Regions from separate parts of the Streptomyces sp. NPDC026377 genome, predicted to be linked through region 2. Evidence: predicted binding sites of a transcription regulator. Region 2 holds the regulator's gene; the other holds the start of a gene.

Region 1 (8,078 bases), on a different contig from region 2:
GGGATGGTCAGCTGGATCCGCGACTTCGTCGACCGGTACCGAGCCCGCACCGGCCGTGACGCGGTCATCTACACCGCCACCAGCTGGTGGACCCAGTGCACCGGCAACTCCGGCGCCTTCGGCTCCACCAACCCGCTGTGGATCGCCCGCTACAACACCGACCCGGGCGCCCTGCCGGCCGGCTGGGGCTACTACACGATGTGGCAGTACACCTCGTCGGGCCCGACGGTGGGCGACCACTCCCGGTTCAACGGGGCGTACGACCGGCTCCAGGCCCTGGCCAACGGCTAGCGCGGGACTGGCCCGTGGCCCCCGGTGCGCTCGACGCGCGCCGGGGGCCTGCCCCTGCCGCGTCCCGTCATACGACAAGATGGTCACCATGCGCGTGCTGCGAACGGTCGGGCGGGTGTCGGCTGCCGGGGTCCTCGCCCTGGTCACGGGGTGCGGCGGGCCGGCCGCTTCGGCGCCCCAGCAGGACCGGCCCGACGAGGTGCCGCCCGCGCCCGCCCCGCAGTCCTCCGCCGCCGCCACCGCCGGACTGCCGTCCGTGGGCGTCCTGGTCGACGGCGACAAGCACTGGTGCACCGCCAGCGTCGTCGCCAGCCCCAGGGGCAACGTCGTCGCCACCGCCGCGCACTGCGCGGACGCCGGCTCGGCGGGCTCGATGGAGTTCGCGCCCGGCTTCTCCGGCGCGGCCGAGAACTCCTTCCCGTACGGGACCTGGAAGGTCAGGGCCGTGCGGACCGACGAGCGCTGGTCCGACCACGGCGACGACTCCTTCGACTACGCCTTCCTGACCGTGGAGCCGGACGCCCGGGGCCGCAGCGTCCAGAGCGTGGTGGGGGCCGCCCAGCCCGACTGGGGCTCGGGGCCTCGGCGCCGGGTCACCGTCTTCGGTTATCCGGACGAGGACCACAACCCGGAGAACCGGCCCATCGCCTGCACCACCGACACCCGCCCGGACCCCGAACTGCCGAGCGACGTACGGATCGACTGCGCCGGGTTCTGGACGGGCACCAGCGGCAGTCCGTGGCTGGCGGACCACCGGGGGCCGGACCACCTGGGCCGTCTCATCGGCGTGCTGAGCGGCGGCGACACCGATGTGGCCTCCACGGCCGTGCTCTTCGACGCGAACGCCCGGCGGCTGTACGAGAAGGCCGCGCGGGCGTAGCGCCCGCGCGGCCTTCTCACACCCCCCCGCTCACACCGCGACCGGCACCGGCACCCGCGCCGGGGACAGCGCGATCCGAAGGACCTGGCGGACGTCGCTGACCGGGTGGACCTCCAGCTTCTCCAGGACCTCCGCCGGGACGTCGTCCAGATCCGGCTCGTTGCGCTTGGGGATCACCACCGTGGTGATTCCCGCGCGGTGCGCGGCGAGCAGCTTCTGCTTCAGGCCGCCGATCGGCAGCACCCGGCCGGTGAGCGAGACCTCACCGGTCATCGCCACGTCGGTGCGCACCAGCCGTCCGCTGAGCAGCGAGGAAAGGGCGGTGACCAGGGTGATGCCCGCGCTCGGGCCGTCCTTGGGGACCGCGCCCGCAGGGAAGTGGACGTGCACACCCCGGTCCTTGAGGTCGGCCACCGGCAGCTCCAGCTCGGCGCCGTGCGAGCGCAGGAAGCTCAGCGCGATCTGCGCCGACTCCTTCATCACGTCGCCCAGCTGGCCGGTGAGGGTCAGGCCCGCCGCCCCCGTCTCGGGGTCGGCCAGCGACGCCTCGACGAACAGGACGTCGCCGCCCGCGCCGGTGACGGCGAGGCCGGTGGCCACCCCGGGCACCGAGGTGCGCCGCTCCGACGGGTCCTGGGCGGACTCCGGGACGTGGTGCGGGCGGCCGATCAGCGCGCGCAGGTCCTCGGGCGTGACCGTGAAGGGCAGGTCGCGCTCGCCGGTCTCGTGCTGGGCGGCGACCTTGCGCAGCAGCCGGGCGAGCGAGCGCTCCAGGTTCCGCACGCCCGCCTCGCGGGTGTACTCCCCGGCGAGCTTGCGCAGCGCGCTCTCCTCCAGGACGACCTCGCCGCCGTCGAGCCCGGCCCGCTCCAACTGGCGCGGGAGCAGGTGGTCGCGGGCGATGACGACCTTCTCGTCCTCGGTGTAGCCGTCGAGGCGGACGAGCTCCATCCGGTCGAGCAGCGCCTCCGGGATGGCCTCCAGGACGTTGGCCGTGGCCAGGAAGACGACGTCGCTCAGGTCGAGCTCGACCTCCAGGTAGTGGTCGCGGAAGGTGTGGTTCTGCGCCGGGTCGAGGACTTCCAGCAGGGCCGCGGCCGGGTCGCCGCGGAAGTCGGAGCCGAGCTTGTCGACCTCGTCGAGCAGCACCACCGGGTTCATCGACCCGGCCTCCTTGACCGCCCGCACGATCCGGCCGGGCAGGGCGCCCACGTACGTACGCCGGTGGCCGCGGATCTCGGCCTCGTCGCGGACGCCGCCGAGGGCGACGCGGACGAACTTGCGGCCCATGGCGTGGGCCACGCTCTCCGCGACACTCGTCTTTCCGACACCGGGCGGGCCCACGAGCGCGAGGACCGCGCCCCCGCGCCGGCCGCCGACCACGCCCAGGCCCCGGTCGGCACGGCGCTTGCGGACCGCCAGGTACTCGGTGATGCGCTCCTTCACGTCCTCCAGGCCCGCGTGCTCGGCGTCCAGGACCGCGCGGGCGCCGCTGATGTCGTAGACGTCCTCCGTCCGCTCCTGCCAGGGCAGTTCCAGGACGGTGTCCAGCCAGGTGCGGATCCAGGAGCCCTCGGGGGACTGGTCGCTGGAGCGCTCCAGCTTCTCGACCTCCTTGAGGGCCGCCTCGCGGACCTTCCCGGGCAGGTCGGCGGCCTCCACCCGGGCCCGGTAGTCGTCGGACTCCTCGCCCTCGGACTCGCCGTTGAGCTCGCGCAGCTCCTTGCGGACGGCGTCGAGCTGGCGGCGCAGCAGGAACTCGCGCTGCTGCTTGTCGACGCCCTCCTGGACGTCCTTGGCGATGGCCTCGGCCACGTCCTGCTCGGCGAGGTGCTCGCGCAGGTGCTCGGTGGCGAGCCTGAGCCGGGCGACCGGGTCGGCGGTCTCCAGGAGCTCGACCTTCTGGGCGGTGGTGAGGAACGGCGAGTAGCCGGAGTTGTCGGCGAGGGCCGAGACGCCCTCGATCTGCTGGACGCGGTCGACGACCTGCCAGGCACCGCGCTTCTTCAGCCACTCGGTGGCGAGCGCCTTGTACTCCTTGACCAGTTCGTTGACCTGGCCGGGCAGGGGGTCGGGGACGGTCTCCTCGACCTGGGCGCCCTCGACCCACAGGGCGCCGCCCGGGCCGGTGGTCCCGGCGCCGATGCGGACCCGGGCCACGCCGCGGATGAGCGCCCCGGGGTCGCCGTCGGAGAGCCGGCCGACCTGCTCCACGGTGCCGAGCACGCCGGTCGCGGCGTAGGCCCCGTCGATACGCGGGACGAGCAGCACCCGGGGCTTGCCCGCCGAGGGGGCGTCGGCCCGGACCGCCGCCTGGGCGGCTTCCACGGCGGCGCGCACCTCGGTGTCGGACAGGTCCAGCGGCACGACCATCCCGGGCAGCACGACCTCGTCGTCGAGCGGCAGCACAGGCAGGGTGAGCGGTGCGGACGAGTGAGCCATGATCTCCCCTTCGGCAGTCAAGTTGAGCTATGCCGACTCAATGCAGGTGAGCCCGGGAATGTTCCCCCCGGCCTGTTCGCTCTGAGCGATCATCTCTTGTAAGAGTCACATAACAGAAAGGACTATTACCACCTCGTACGTTCGCAAGGGGGCGGTCATGGAGTCGGTACCGGAACTCGTCGAGGCCTGGACCAAGGGGTGGGCCGTCTCACGCGGCGCGGCGGCGCCGGTCGCCGGGCCCTGGGGCTGGAGCATCGACGTCGGCCAGGTCACGCAGGTCTGCCGGTACGTCCTGCCCGAGCCCGACGAGGCCTCGGTGCGCAAGCTGGCGGACACGGCGGCCGCGCCCGGCACCTGGCTGAAGCTCTTCGCGGACGACGACACGGTCCGGCCGTGGCTCGGCCCCGGCTGGGAGTACGACCGGCCCGGCTTCCTGATGACGGTGCCCCTGGCCCCCGGCGAGGCGCCGGTCCCGGCCGGCTACACGCTCACCCGCTGGACCACCGGCGGCGTCCTGCGCGTCCTGGTACGCACCGAGGACGGCCACTTCGCCGCCCGCGGCCAGATCGCCCCCACCGGCGCGACCGCCGTCGCCGACCAGATCGAGACGGCACCCGCCCACCGGCGCCGGGGCCTGGGCAGCGTCGTCATGCGCACACTCCAGAGCGGCGCGTACGCGGCGGGGGCCACCACCGGCGTCCTGGTCGGCACCCCCGAGGGCCGGGACCTGTACGGATCGCTCGGCTGGACGACGCGCTCGCCCATGGCCGGCCTGTACTTCGCTCCCACCGATCCGGCATCCTCGGCTGCATGAGCCTCATGGGCAGGACCACCACCACCGCAGCGCTGCTGCTCGCCACCCTGCTCGCGGCGACGGCCTGCGACTCCGCCGACTCGACGGCGGACGGCGCCTCCAAGTCGCCCAGCCCGGCGCCGAGCACGACCCTGAGCGCCCAGCCGCCGACGACCGCGCCGACGCCGGGCACCTCCCCGACGGGCACCTCCCCGGCGGGCACGGCCACGCCGCCCGCCCGCCAGGGACAGTTGCTCCGCCTCGTGGTGAGCGGCGGGTTCGCGGGGGTGCACAACGAGCTGGTGGTCAAGGAGGACGGCTCGTACACCTCCACGCGCCGGGACGGCCAGAAGACTTCGGGCACCCTGGCGCCGGAGGCCCTGGCCAAGCTGCGCACGGCCCTCGCGGACGCGGACTTCGCGCATCTGCCGCCGCGCCCGACCGGGCGCCCCATCGCCGACGCGCTGATGTACCAGTTCACGTACGAGGGACACGTCGTCCTCACCGACGACGTGCACCAGACCCCGGCGCTACGGGCCGTGCGGGCCCAGCTTCCCGTCGGCTACCGCTGAGGGCCCGCCGCCGGTCCGGGCGGCCCGGCGCAGCACCGGCCAGCAGGCGACGCCGACGAGCAGCGCGGTCGGATGGCCCCAGCTGGCCAGCGGGTCGGCCATGTCCAGCAGGTCCTGGGTCAGGAGCACGGCCATCACCCCGAGCACCGGCCACCTCAGCAGCGGGGGCAGCAGCCCGGCGAGCGCGCCCACGCTCGCCATCAGCCCGAAGCTGATGCCGTAGTCCAGGCGGTGCAACGAGGAGTCCGGCAGTTGTCCCGCCGCGACAGAGACGCCCACCGGCACCTCGGTGACCAGCGTCGCCACCACATGGCCGAGCAGGAACACCCCGGCCGTGCGCAGCCCGCCGACGCGCCGCTCCAGGGCGGTGAGGATGAAGACGAAGCCGACGGCCCACGGCGAGGAGATGCCACCCGCGATCCACAGCGCGCTGGCCACCAGCACGAGCACCGGGGTACGCGTGAGGTGCTGCACATCGGTGCTGGAGCTCTCCAGCAGCGTACGGACCGTGTCCGGGTCGCCGAACTCCATGTAGAGCGAGGTCAGGAGCAGCAGCGCGGTGTACACGAAGGTGAAGGGCGTACCGGCCGGGGTCGGTACGAGACGGGCCGCCCGGCGCGGCCAGGCGCGCGCCCCGGGGCCGGCGGGCGCCCCGCGGTCCTCGGCGGCCGCCACCGGGGTCCGTGGGGCGTCGCCGCCCTCCGGTGCCGCGCCGGCCGTCTTCTCCACGTCCGTGGGCCGCTGCCGCGGGATGCCGTCGAGCAGGTCCGTCTGTTCGCGCGTTCTCTCGGGGTGCACCGGTGAGGCCCCTTCCACCGGGTGTCCCGCTCGCACCCGGAACCACAAGCCACGCCGGTGATCGTCCGGCCTTGCCGCCTACGCTTGTACAACGCTCACCCTCTGCGAACGCTCCCGTCCGCGTCTATGACTTGTGCCACACCGGACAACCTTCGACGCAGGCCGTGCGTCGGCCCGTGAGCCGTTCGCTCCGCATTCGAGGAGGTTCTCCGATGTCCATCGCCGACCCGATCGCCGCCCCGGTCGTCCTCGACCGGCGCGAGGGGCCGTACGGGGAGGTGGTCCTGCGCCGGCGCGGCCCGCACTTCGAGATCATCGCCAACGGCACCTTCCTGATGGACACCTCCGACGGGCGCTCCGAGCGGCTGCTGGTGGACGCCGCGTACGAGGCGCTGGCGGACCGCCGCGAGCGGCCCTCGGTGCTCATCGGCGGGCTCGGCGTCGGCTTCTCGCTGGCGCACGCCGCCGCGAGCCGGCGGTGGGGCCGGATCGCCGTGGTGGAGCGCGAGTTGGCCGTCATCGACTGGCACCGCTCGGGCCCCCTCGCACCCCTCTCCGAAGCCGCCCTCACCGACCCGCGCACCGAGGTCCTGCACACCGATCTGGTCGCCTATGTGAGAAGCGCTCCGGACACCTTCGACGCGCTCTGCCTGGACATCGACAACGGGCCCGACTGGACCGTGACCGAGGGCAACGACAGCCTCTACTCCCCCGCCGGCCTCGCGGCCTGCCGGGACCGACTCACCCCCGGCGGAGTGCTCGCCGTCTGGTCGGCGCAGCCCTCGCCCGCCTTCGAGGAAGCTCTCCGTAATGCCGGATTCCACGGGGTTAGGACCGAAGAGATCACAGTTGCCCGGGGCGTCCCTGACGTGGTCCATCTCGCCGTTCGCCCTGCGTAGCCGGGACGCGGCCGGTGCCTCTAGTCTCTGACCGACACAGGGGATCACCCCACGGATCCCCGGAAGCAATATCAGGGCGGGGCGATGGAGCAGGCACACACCACCCACAACGGCGTAGCGGCCACCCCCGGCGCCCAGCGCCGGGTGCTGGTCGTCGAGGACGACACGACGATCGTCGACGCCATCGCGGCACGGCTGAGGGCCGAGGGCTTCCAGGTCCAGACCGCCCTCGACGGCCCCGCGGCCGTCGACACCGCCGAGGCGTGGCAGCCGGACCTGATGGTCCTGGACATCATGCTGCCGGGCTTCGACGGCCTGGAGGTGTGCCGCCGGGTGCAGGCCCGCCGGCCGGTCCCGGTGCTCATGCTGACGGCCCGCGACGACGAGACGGACATGCTGGTCGGGCTCGGTGTCGGCGCGGACGACTACATGACCAAGCCGTTCTCGATGCGGGAGCTGGCGGCCCGGGTGCACGTGCTGCTGCGACGGGTCGAGCGGGCCACGCTGGCCGCGGCCACCCCGCGCACCGGCATCCTGCGCCTGGGCGAGCTGGAGATCGACCACGCGCAGCGCCGGGTCCGGGTGCGCGGCGAGGACGTCCACCTCACGCCGACCGAGTTCGACCTGCTGAGCTGTCTGGCGAACACCCCGCGCGCGGTGCTCTCGCGCGAGCAGCTGCTCGCCGAGGTCTGGGACTGGGCGGACGCCTCCGGCACCCGGACCGTGGACAGCCACATCAAGGCGCTGCGCCGGAAGATCGGGGCCGAGCGCATCCGCACGGTCCACGGCGTGGGGTACGCGCTGGAGACCCCGGCGCCATGAGCCGGGCGGCGGCCGGGGCGGTGCGGGCCCGGCGGGACGGGCCCCGCGCCCGGGCCCGCGACCGGGTGCGCGAGCGGCTGAAGGGCGGGCTGCGGGAGGTCTCCATCTCCATCAAGACCAAGCTCGGCTCGCTCGTCGTGGTCTCGGTCTTCATCACCACCGGGCTGCTGATGGTGGCCGTGCAGACCCGTACCGAGCTGCGGTTCATCACCGTCTTCTCGGTGATCGCCACCCTGCTGATCACGCAGTTCGTGGCGCACGGCCTGACCGCGCCGCTGGACGAGATGAACACGGTCGCCCGGGCGATCTCGCACGGCGACTACACCCGGCGGGTGCGCGGCGCCGACCGCCGCGACGAGCTCGGCGACCTCGCCTCCACGATCAACCGCATGGCGGACGACCTGGAGGCCGTGGACCGCCACCGCAAGGAGCTCGTGGCGAACGTCTCCCACGAGCTGCGCACCCCGATCGCGGCGCTGCGGGCGGTCCTGGAGAACGTGGTGGACGGCGTCTCGGCCGCCGACCCCGAGACGATGCGCACGGCCCTGAAGCAGACCGAACGCCTGGGGCGCCTGGTGGAG
Region 2 (8,078 bases):
CCTGCGTCCGCCGGGGGCCCGGGTCAGGATCGGGGTGCAGACCGCCGCCGCCACCGTGGTGGTCGCCCTGGCGTCGGGGCTCTCGCCGGGACCGGGCGCGCTCGCCGTGCTGTGGATCGTGCTCGTCACCAACGCCTTCAGCCTGCTGGACGCCTCCGACGGGGCGATGGGGACGGTGGCCGCGGTGATGGCGCTCGGGCTCGCCGTCTGCGCCGTCGAGGACGCGCTGACCGGACTCGCCCTGCTGCTCAGCGTGCTGGCCGCCTCCCTCACCGGGTTCCTGGTGCACAACTGGCACCCGGCGCGGATCGTCCTCGGCCACTGCGGCTCCCTCTTCACCGGGTTCCTGCTCGCCTGCGCCGCCGTACTCGTCCACACCGAGGCGGACCCGGCCCGGGCCACCGCCTCCCTCTTCGCCCTCACCGCGGTGGTCCTGGCCGACGCGGTACTGGTCCTGGTGTCGCGGCGGCTCGCCGGCCGGGCGCTGGCCGAGGGCGCGGCCGACCACATCGCGCACCGGCTGCGCCGCGGCGGGCTGACCGTGCAGGGCACGGCCGTCGTCCTCGGGCTGGCCGCGGCGGTCGGGACCGTCACCGCGCTGCTCGTCCACGACGGCCGCCTCGCCCCGGCCGCCGTGCTGCCGCTCGTGCTGGGCACGGTGGTCGCGGTGGTGGCCCTGCTGCGGGTGCCGGTCTACGGCGACGCGGCCCTGCGTACCGAACCGGCCCCCGGGGCCGCCCGCGAAGGAGCACCGGCGTGAGCATCGACATGATCGCGATGGGCGACCGCGCCCGTACGGCCCTGCGCCGCCTCGCCCGCCCCCTCGGCGCGCCCGGCCGGCCCGCCGACGAGGACGGCGGGCGCCTGGTGCGGCTGCTGCGGCGGTACGAGATCGACCTGGTCCTGGACGTGGGCGCGTACAGCGGGGCGTACGGAACGATGCTGCGGCGCTGCGGCTACGAGGGGCGGATCGTCTCCTTCGAGCCGCTGCGCGAGCCCCGCGCCGAGCTGCGGCTGCGGGCCGCGGAGGACCCCTTCTGGTCGGTGCTGCCGTACGCGCTCGCCGACCGCAGCGGGCCGCTCACCCTGAACATCGCGGGCGACGCGGGCGTGAGCAGCTCGGCGCTGGCGATGCTGCCCCGCCGTCGCGCGGCCGCGCCGCACACCGCGTACACCGGGACGCGGTGTGTCGAGGCGCACCGGCTCGACGCCCTGTGGGAGGGCGTCACCGCGCCCGGCGAACGGGTCTTCGTACGGCTCGCGGTGCAGGGGTACGAGCACGAGGTGCTGCGGGGCGCGGGGGCGTACGCGGACGAGATCGTCGGGCTTCAGGTGGGGGCGGCGCTGGTGCCGCTGCACGAGGGGGGCGCGGGGTTCGACGACGTGCTGGCCCGTGCGCGCGGGGAGCTGGGGCTTTCGCTCATGTCGGTGTGGCCGGGGTTGGTGGATCCGCGGGACGGGAGGCTGCTCCAGTGCGAGCTGATCCTGCTGCGCGAGGACTCGTCGGACCACGTCCCCGCGCAGGCGGCGCCCACGGGCCGGGCGTGACGGCCCTTTCCCCGCGGTTCTGAAGCCCCCTGGAGGGCGTGGTTCACCGGCTGCGGCCCGGTGGGGCTGGTCGCGCAGTTCCCCGCGCCGCTTTCGGGGCGCCCTTCGGGGTAGCCGGGGGCGCCCCGGAGGGGCGTCTTCGGGGGCGCGGAAAACTGCGCGGTCAGCCCCGTCACCTGCGGATAGAAGCCGTGCCGCACCTAAGCGCTACATAAAAGTTGAGCCCGGGCGACTCAGCTCTGTTGACCGGTGAGGGGGAGTCGTGCATCCTTGAGTCAGTTCCACTCAAGATGTCAGTTGGAGGAATCGAAATGGCACGTGCGGTCGGCATCGACCTGGGCACGACTAACTCCGTCGTCAGCGTTCTCGAAGGCGGCGAGCCCACCGTCATCACCAACGCCGAAGGCGCCAGGACCACGCCGTCCGTCGTCGCCTTCGCCAAGAACGGCGAGGTCCTCGTCGGTGAGGTGGCCAAGCGGCAGGCCGTCACCAACGTCGACCGGACCATCCGCTCGGTCAAGCGCCACATGGGCACCGACTGGAAGATCGACCTCGACGGCAAGACCTTCAACCCGCAGCAGATGAGCGCCTTCATCCTGCAGAAGCTGAAGCGGGACGCGGAGGCCTACCTCGGCGAGAAGGTCACCGACGCGGTCATCACCGTCCCGGCGTACTTCAACGACTCCGAGCGTCAGGCGACCAAGGAGGCCGGTGAGATCGCGGGCCTCAACGTGCTGCGCATCGTCAACGAGCCCACCGCCGCGGCGCTGGCGTACGGCCTGGACAAGGACGACCAGACGATCCTCGTCTTCGACCTCGGCGGCGGCACCTTCGACGTGTCCCTCCTGGAGATCGGTGACGGCGTCGTCGAGGTGAAGGCCACCAACGGTGACAACCACCTCGGTGGTGACGACTGGGACCAGCGCGTCGTCGACTACCTGGTGAAGCAGTTCCAGTCCGGCCACGGCGTGGACCTCTCCAAGGACAAGATGGCGCTCCAGCGCCTGCGCGAGGCCGCCGAGAAGGCGAAGATCGAGCTGTCCTCGTCCACCGAGACCTCGATCAACCTGCCGTACATCACGGCCTCGGCCGAGGGCCCGCTGCACCTGGACGAGAAGCTGACGCGCGCCCAGTTCCAGCAGCTGACCGCGGACCTCCTGGAGCGCTGCAAGCACCCGTTCCACAACGTCATCAAGGACGCCGGCATCCAGCTGTCCGAGATCGACCACGTGGTCCTGGTCGGCGGCTCCACCCGTATGCCCGCCGTCGCCGAGCTCGTCCGCGAGCTGACCGGCGGCAAGGACGCCAACAAGGGCGTCAACCCGGACGAGGTCGTCGCCATCGGCGCCGCGCTCCAGGCCGGTGTCCTCAAGGGTGAGGTCAAGGACGTCCTGCTCCTCGACGTGACCCCGCTGTCCCTCGGCATCGAGACCAAGGGCGGCATCATGACCAAGCTCATCGAGCGGAACACCACGATTCCGACGAAGCGCTCCGAGATCTTCACGACGGCCGAGGACAACCAGCCGTCCGTCCAGATCCAGGTCTACCAGGGCGAGCGCGAGATCGCGGCGTACAACAAGAAGCTCGGCATGTTCGAGCTGACCGGTCTGCCGCCGGCCCCGCGCGGGGTCCCGCAGATCGAGGTCGCCTTCGACATCGACGCCAACGGCATCATGCACGTGACCGCGAAGGACCTGGGCACGGGCAAGGAGCAGAAGATGACCGTCACCGGCGGCTCCTCGCTGCCGAAGGACGAGGTCAACCGCATGCGCGAGGAGGCCGAGCAGTACGCGGAGGAGGACCACCGCCGCCGCGAGGCCGCCGAGTCCCGCAACCAGGGCGAGCAGCTCGTCTACCAGACGGAGAAGTTCCTCAAGGACAACGAGGACAAGGTCCCGGGTGAGGTCAAGACCGAGGTCGAGGCCGCCGTCGGCGAGCTGAAGGAGAAGCTCAAGGGCGAGGACACCGCCGAGATCCGCACCGCGACCGAGAAGCTCGCGGCCGTCTCCCAGAAGCTCGGCCAGGCGATGTACGCGGACGCGCAGGCCGCCCAGGGCGCCGCCGGTGCCGAGGGCGCCGAGGCTCCCAAGGCCGAGGACGACGTCGTCGACGCCGAGATCGTCGACGACGAGAAGCCGGGCGACGCGAAGGGTGGCGCGGCCTGATGTCTGAGGAGACCCCGGGCTTCGAGGAGAAGCCCGACGTCCCCTCCGGCGCACAGGAAGACGCCGAGCCGAAGGCCGCCGACTCCTCGAAGGAGGAGAAGGCGGCCCCGGCCGGGGACGCAGCCAAGGAGATCGCCCTGCAGGCCCAGCTGGACCAGGCCCAGACGGCGCTCGCCGAGCGCACGACGGACCTCCAGCGCCTCCAGGCCGAGTACCAGAACTACCGCCGCCGCGTGGAGCGGGACCGCGTCACGGTCAAGGAGATCGCCGTCGCCGGCCTCCTGACCGAGCTGCTGCCCGTACTCGACGACATCGGCCGGGCCCGTGAGCACGGCGAGCTGACCGGCGGCTTCAAGTCGGTGGCCGAGTCGCTGGAGACGGTCGCCGCGAAGATGGGCCTCCAGCAGTTCGGCAAGGAGGGCGAGCCCTTCGACCCGACGGTCCACGAGGCCCTGATGCACAGCTACGCCCCGGACGTCACCGAGACGACCTGCGTCGCGATCCTCCAGCCCGGGTACCGGATCGGCGAGCGTACGATCCGCCCCGCGCGGGTCGCCGTCGCCGAGCCCCAGCCGGGCGCGGTGAAGGAGGGCAAGGACGGCAAGGAAGGCACAGACGGCAAGGCCGAAGAGGAGAGCGGTGGCCCGGACGAGGGCTGACGCGACGGTCATGGGTGAAGTGGTCGTCCGGGAGGAGGGACGTCGATGAGCACGAAGGACTTCGTCGAGAAGGACTACTACAAGGTCCTCGGCGTCCCCAAGGACGCCACCGAGGCCGAGATCAAGAAGGCGTACCGCAAACTCGCCCGCGAGTTCCACCCGGACGCCAACAAGGGCGACGCCAAGGCGGAGGAGCGCTTCAAGGAGGTCTCCGAGGCGAACGACATCCTCGGTGACCCCAAGAAGCGCAAGGAGTACGACGAGGCGCGCGCCCTCTTCGGCAACGGCGGCTTCCGGGCCGGTCCGGGCGCCGGCGGCGGCAACTTCAACTTCGACCTGGGCGACCTCTTCGGGGGCGCCCAGGGCGGCGGGGCGGCCGGCGGCTTCGGGGGCGGGCTCGGCGACGTCTTCGGCGGCCTGTTCAACCGGGGCGGCGCGGGCCCGGGCACCCGGACCCAGCCGCGCCGGGGCCAGGACCTGGAGTCCGAGGTGACGCTCAGCTTCACCGAGGCGGTCGACGGGGCCACGGTCCCGATCCGGCTCTCCAGCCAGGCCCCGTGCAAGGCCTGTTCGGGCACCGGCGACAAGAACGGCACGCCCCGGGTGTGCCCGACCTGCGTCGGCACCGGCCAGGTCTCGCGCGGCACCGGCGGCGGGTTCTCGCTGACCGACCCGTGTGTGGACTGCAAGGGCCGGGGTCTGATCGCGGAGAACCCGTGCGAGGTCTGCAAGGGCAGCGGCCGTGCCAAGTCCTCGCGGACCATGCAGGTCAGGATTCCGGCGGGCGTCTTCGACGGCCAGCGGATCCGGCTGCGCGGCAAGGGCGCGGCGGGCGAGCGCGGCGGCCCGGCGGGCGACCTCTATGTGGTCGTCCACGTGGACAGCCACCCGGTCTTCGGCCGCAAGGACGACAACCTCACCGTCACCGTGCCGGTCTCCTTCGCGGAGGCGGCGCTCGGCGGTGAAGTGAAGGTGCCCACCCTCGGCGGGCCGCCGGTCACCCTGAAGCTCCCCGCGGGCACGCCCAACGGCCGTACGATGCGCGCCCGGGGCAAGGGCGCGGTCCGCAAGGACGGCTCGCGCGGGGACCTGCTGGTCACCGTGGAGGTCATGGTGCCCAAGGACCTCGGCGACAAGGCGCGCGAGGCCCTGGAGGCGTTCCGCGAGGCGACCGTGGACGAGGATCCGCGGGCCGAACTGTTCCAGGCCGCGAAGGGAGCATGAGATGGACGGCCGACGACGCAATCCGTTCGAACTGACCGATGAATCGCCGGTGTACGTCATCTCGGTCGCCGCTCAGCTCTCCGGTCTGCATCCGCAGACCCTGCGTCAGTACGACCGTCTCGGCCTGGTCTCGCCCGACCGCACGGCCGGGCGCGGCCGGCGCTACTCGGCCCGTGACATCGAACTGCTCCGTACGGTGCAGCAGTTGTCGCAGGACGAGGGCATCAACCTGGCCGGAATCAAGCGCATCATCGAGCTGGAGAACCAGGTGGCCGCGCTCCAGCAGCGCGTCGCCGAGCTCTCGGCGGCGGTGGACGGGGCGGCTGCCGCTATGCGGCAGCGCGAGGCCCAGGTCCACGCGTCGTACCGGCGCGATCTGGTGCCGTACCAGGACGTGCAGCAAACCGGCGCCCTGGTGGTCTGGCGGCCCAAGAGGCCGAAGGACACGCCCTAGGGCAGCAGGATGCCGTCGGGACGCCGGTCGGCGGCTTCGACGAACGCCAAGGGCCCGCGGTCCCCAAGAGGGGGCCGCGGGCCTTGTGCGTGGCGCGTGGCGCCTGGCGCCTGGGTTCCGCAAGGGCCGCCCGCCGGGGCCGTCCTCAATGGCCCGTGCCCTGCCAGAGGCTCACCGCGAGGGCGGCGCACGAGGTCAGGGCGGCGATCGCGGGCAGCGGCCAGCGCCCGCGCTCCAGGGCGTCCAGACGGTCGTCGTGTTCTCCCAGGGTCTTGTCGGTCTGGTCGGCGCGCTGGAGCAGCAGCGCCAGGTCGCCCCGGGTGGTGGCGAACCCGACCTCCACCGCGCGCCGCAGCCGTTCCAGTTCGATCGCGACTCCCTCGGTCTGGCCGGTGGTCACCATGACGGCTCCTTCGGTAGATGGCGGATCAGGACAGCGAGACGGCGGGAGGAGAGCCGGCCTCGGTGCCAGTCCAGGAGGTCCACGCCGTAGTGGCGCAGGAGCGCGGCTTCCAGTGCCTCGGCGTTGTCCTCCACGTACACACCGAGGCGCAGCCTTCCCCCAGGCCGAGCCCGGTGTCGCGGCCCCAGCACATCAGGACCGCCTCGATGTCGTGCGGTGAGGGGCGGTGGCGGCGCAGGCGTGCCGACTGGGCCTCGCCGAGGAGGAGTTCGAGGGAGGCGCCGAGGTCGTCGCCGCCGAGGGTGCGCAGGGCGCGCACCGCGGCGCGGGGGAGTTCGCCGGGCAGCTCGAAGAGCTCGCCGCCCAGCTCGAAGGCCCAGGAGCGGCCGAGCGCCTCCAGGCGCTGGGCGCGGGCCGCGTGGACCCGGGGGGTACCGGGGGCGGGTGTCGCGGGTGTCGCGGCCATGGGACCTCCCTCAAATGGCCTGTTTCCCAACGGGGTTGAGCGCCTGATCGCCGTACCCGCCCGGCGGGTCAGCGGATACAGTCGGTGTCACCTCTACGGGTGAGGCAGGGGAACAAACGTGACCGTGAACGTGGACGAGGGCGAACGGCTGGCCGAGCGGTTCGAGGCGAACCGCACCCACCTGCGGGCCGTCGCCTACCGGATCCTGGGCAACCTCAACGAGGCGGACGACGCCGTCCAGGAGGCATGGCTCCGCCTCAGCCGCACCGACGCGGGCTGTGTGAAGAACCTCGGCGGCTGGCTCACCACCGTGGTGGGCCGCGTCTGCCTGGACATGCTGCGCTCGCGCGACTCCCGGCGCGAGCTGCTGTACGACGAGCCCGTGCCGGTGGACGGGCGCGGGCACGAGGAGCCGGGCGACCCGGAGCACGAGGTGCTGCTCGTGGACTCGGTGGGCCTGGCGATGCTGGTCGTCCTGAACACGCTGGCGCCCGCCGAGCGGATCGCCTTCGTGCTGCACGACATGTTCATGGTGCCCTTCGACGAGATCGCCCCGGTGGTGGGCCGCTCCACGGTCGCCACCCGCCAGCTCGCCAGCCGGGCCCGGCGCCGGGTGCAGGAGTCGGCGCCGGTGCCGGACGCGGACCTGGCCCGCCAGCGGGAGGTCGTCGACGCCTTCTTCGCCGCCTCGCGCGCCGGTGACTTCGACGCGCTGCTCGATCTGCTCGACCCGGACGTGGTGGTCCGGGCCGACCGGGCGACCGTGGAGGTGGGGGCGATGGGCGAGGTCCGGGGCGCGCACGCGGTGGCCGGGACGTTCAACGGCCGGGCGCACACCGCCCAACTCGCCCTGGTGGACGGCGCGGTGGGAGCCGTGTGGGCGCCCGGGGGCGAGCTCAAGGTGGTCATCGGGTTCACCCTCGCCGGGGGCCGGATCACCGGGATCACCCTGCGGGCGGACCAGGACCGGCTGCGGCGGCTGGATCTGGCGGTCCTGGCGGCGTAGGGGTGCGGGCGCGCGGGGCCCACGGCCGGTGCGCGGGGCCCACGGCCGGCGTTCGCGGGACGGCCGTGGACCCCATTCCTCCGGGGCCCGCGCACCGGCGAACGCCGGTCGCGCGGACGGATCAGCGCCCCCCGGGGGTCAGAACGCGACGAT

What was found. Region 2 encodes HspR, which represses chaperone genes until heat shock. Its sites were predicted from a motif close to TTGAGNNNNNNNNNCTCAA; they were not measured.
Region 1: lon (endopeptidase La) is a predicted target of HspR. The motif match lies at 3,636-3,654, and genes of this name have one in related genera.

Annotation. Positions count from the first base shown of each region.
Region 1 covers NZ_JBVHPV010000002.1:243,072-251,149, forward strand. Annotated here, with positions in the region: gene ACZ4MU_RS05190 (lysozyme) at 1-291, shown strand, start outside; gene ACZ4MU_RS05195 (trypsin-like serine peptidase) at 380-1,171, shown strand; gene lon (endopeptidase La) at 1,202-3,613, opposite strand; gene ACZ4MU_RS05205 (GNAT family N-acetyltransferase) at 3,771-4,427, shown strand; gene ACZ4MU_RS05210 (hypothetical protein) at 4,424-4,978, shown strand; gene ACZ4MU_RS05215 (rhomboid-like protein) at 4,937-5,776, opposite strand; gene ACZ4MU_RS05220 (spermidine synthase family protein) at 5,989-6,675, shown strand; gene ACZ4MU_RS05225 (response regulator transcription factor) at 6,760-7,497, shown strand; gene ACZ4MU_RS05230 (HAMP domain-containing sensor histidine kinase) at 7,494-8,078, shown strand, end outside.
Region 2 covers NZ_JBVHPV010000001.1:575,189-583,266, reverse strand. Annotated here, with positions in the region: gene ACZ4MU_RS02495 (MraY family glycosyltransferase) at 1-760, shown strand, start outside; gene ACZ4MU_RS02490 (FkbM family methyltransferase) at 757-1,548, shown strand; gene dnaK (molecular chaperone DnaK) at 1,860-3,713, shown strand; gene grpE (nucleotide exchange factor GrpE) at 3,713-4,372, shown strand; gene dnaJ (molecular chaperone DnaJ) at 4,418-5,596, shown strand; gene ACZ4MU_RS02470 (heat shock protein transcriptional repressor HspR) at 5,598-6,050, shown strand; gene ACZ4MU_RS02465 (hypothetical protein) at 6,196-6,453, opposite strand; gene ACZ4MU_RS02460 (hypothetical protein) at 6,479-6,919, opposite strand; gene ACZ4MU_RS02455 (sigma factor) at 7,050-7,925, shown strand; gene ACZ4MU_RS02450 (lactonase family protein) at 8,064-8,078, opposite strand, start outside.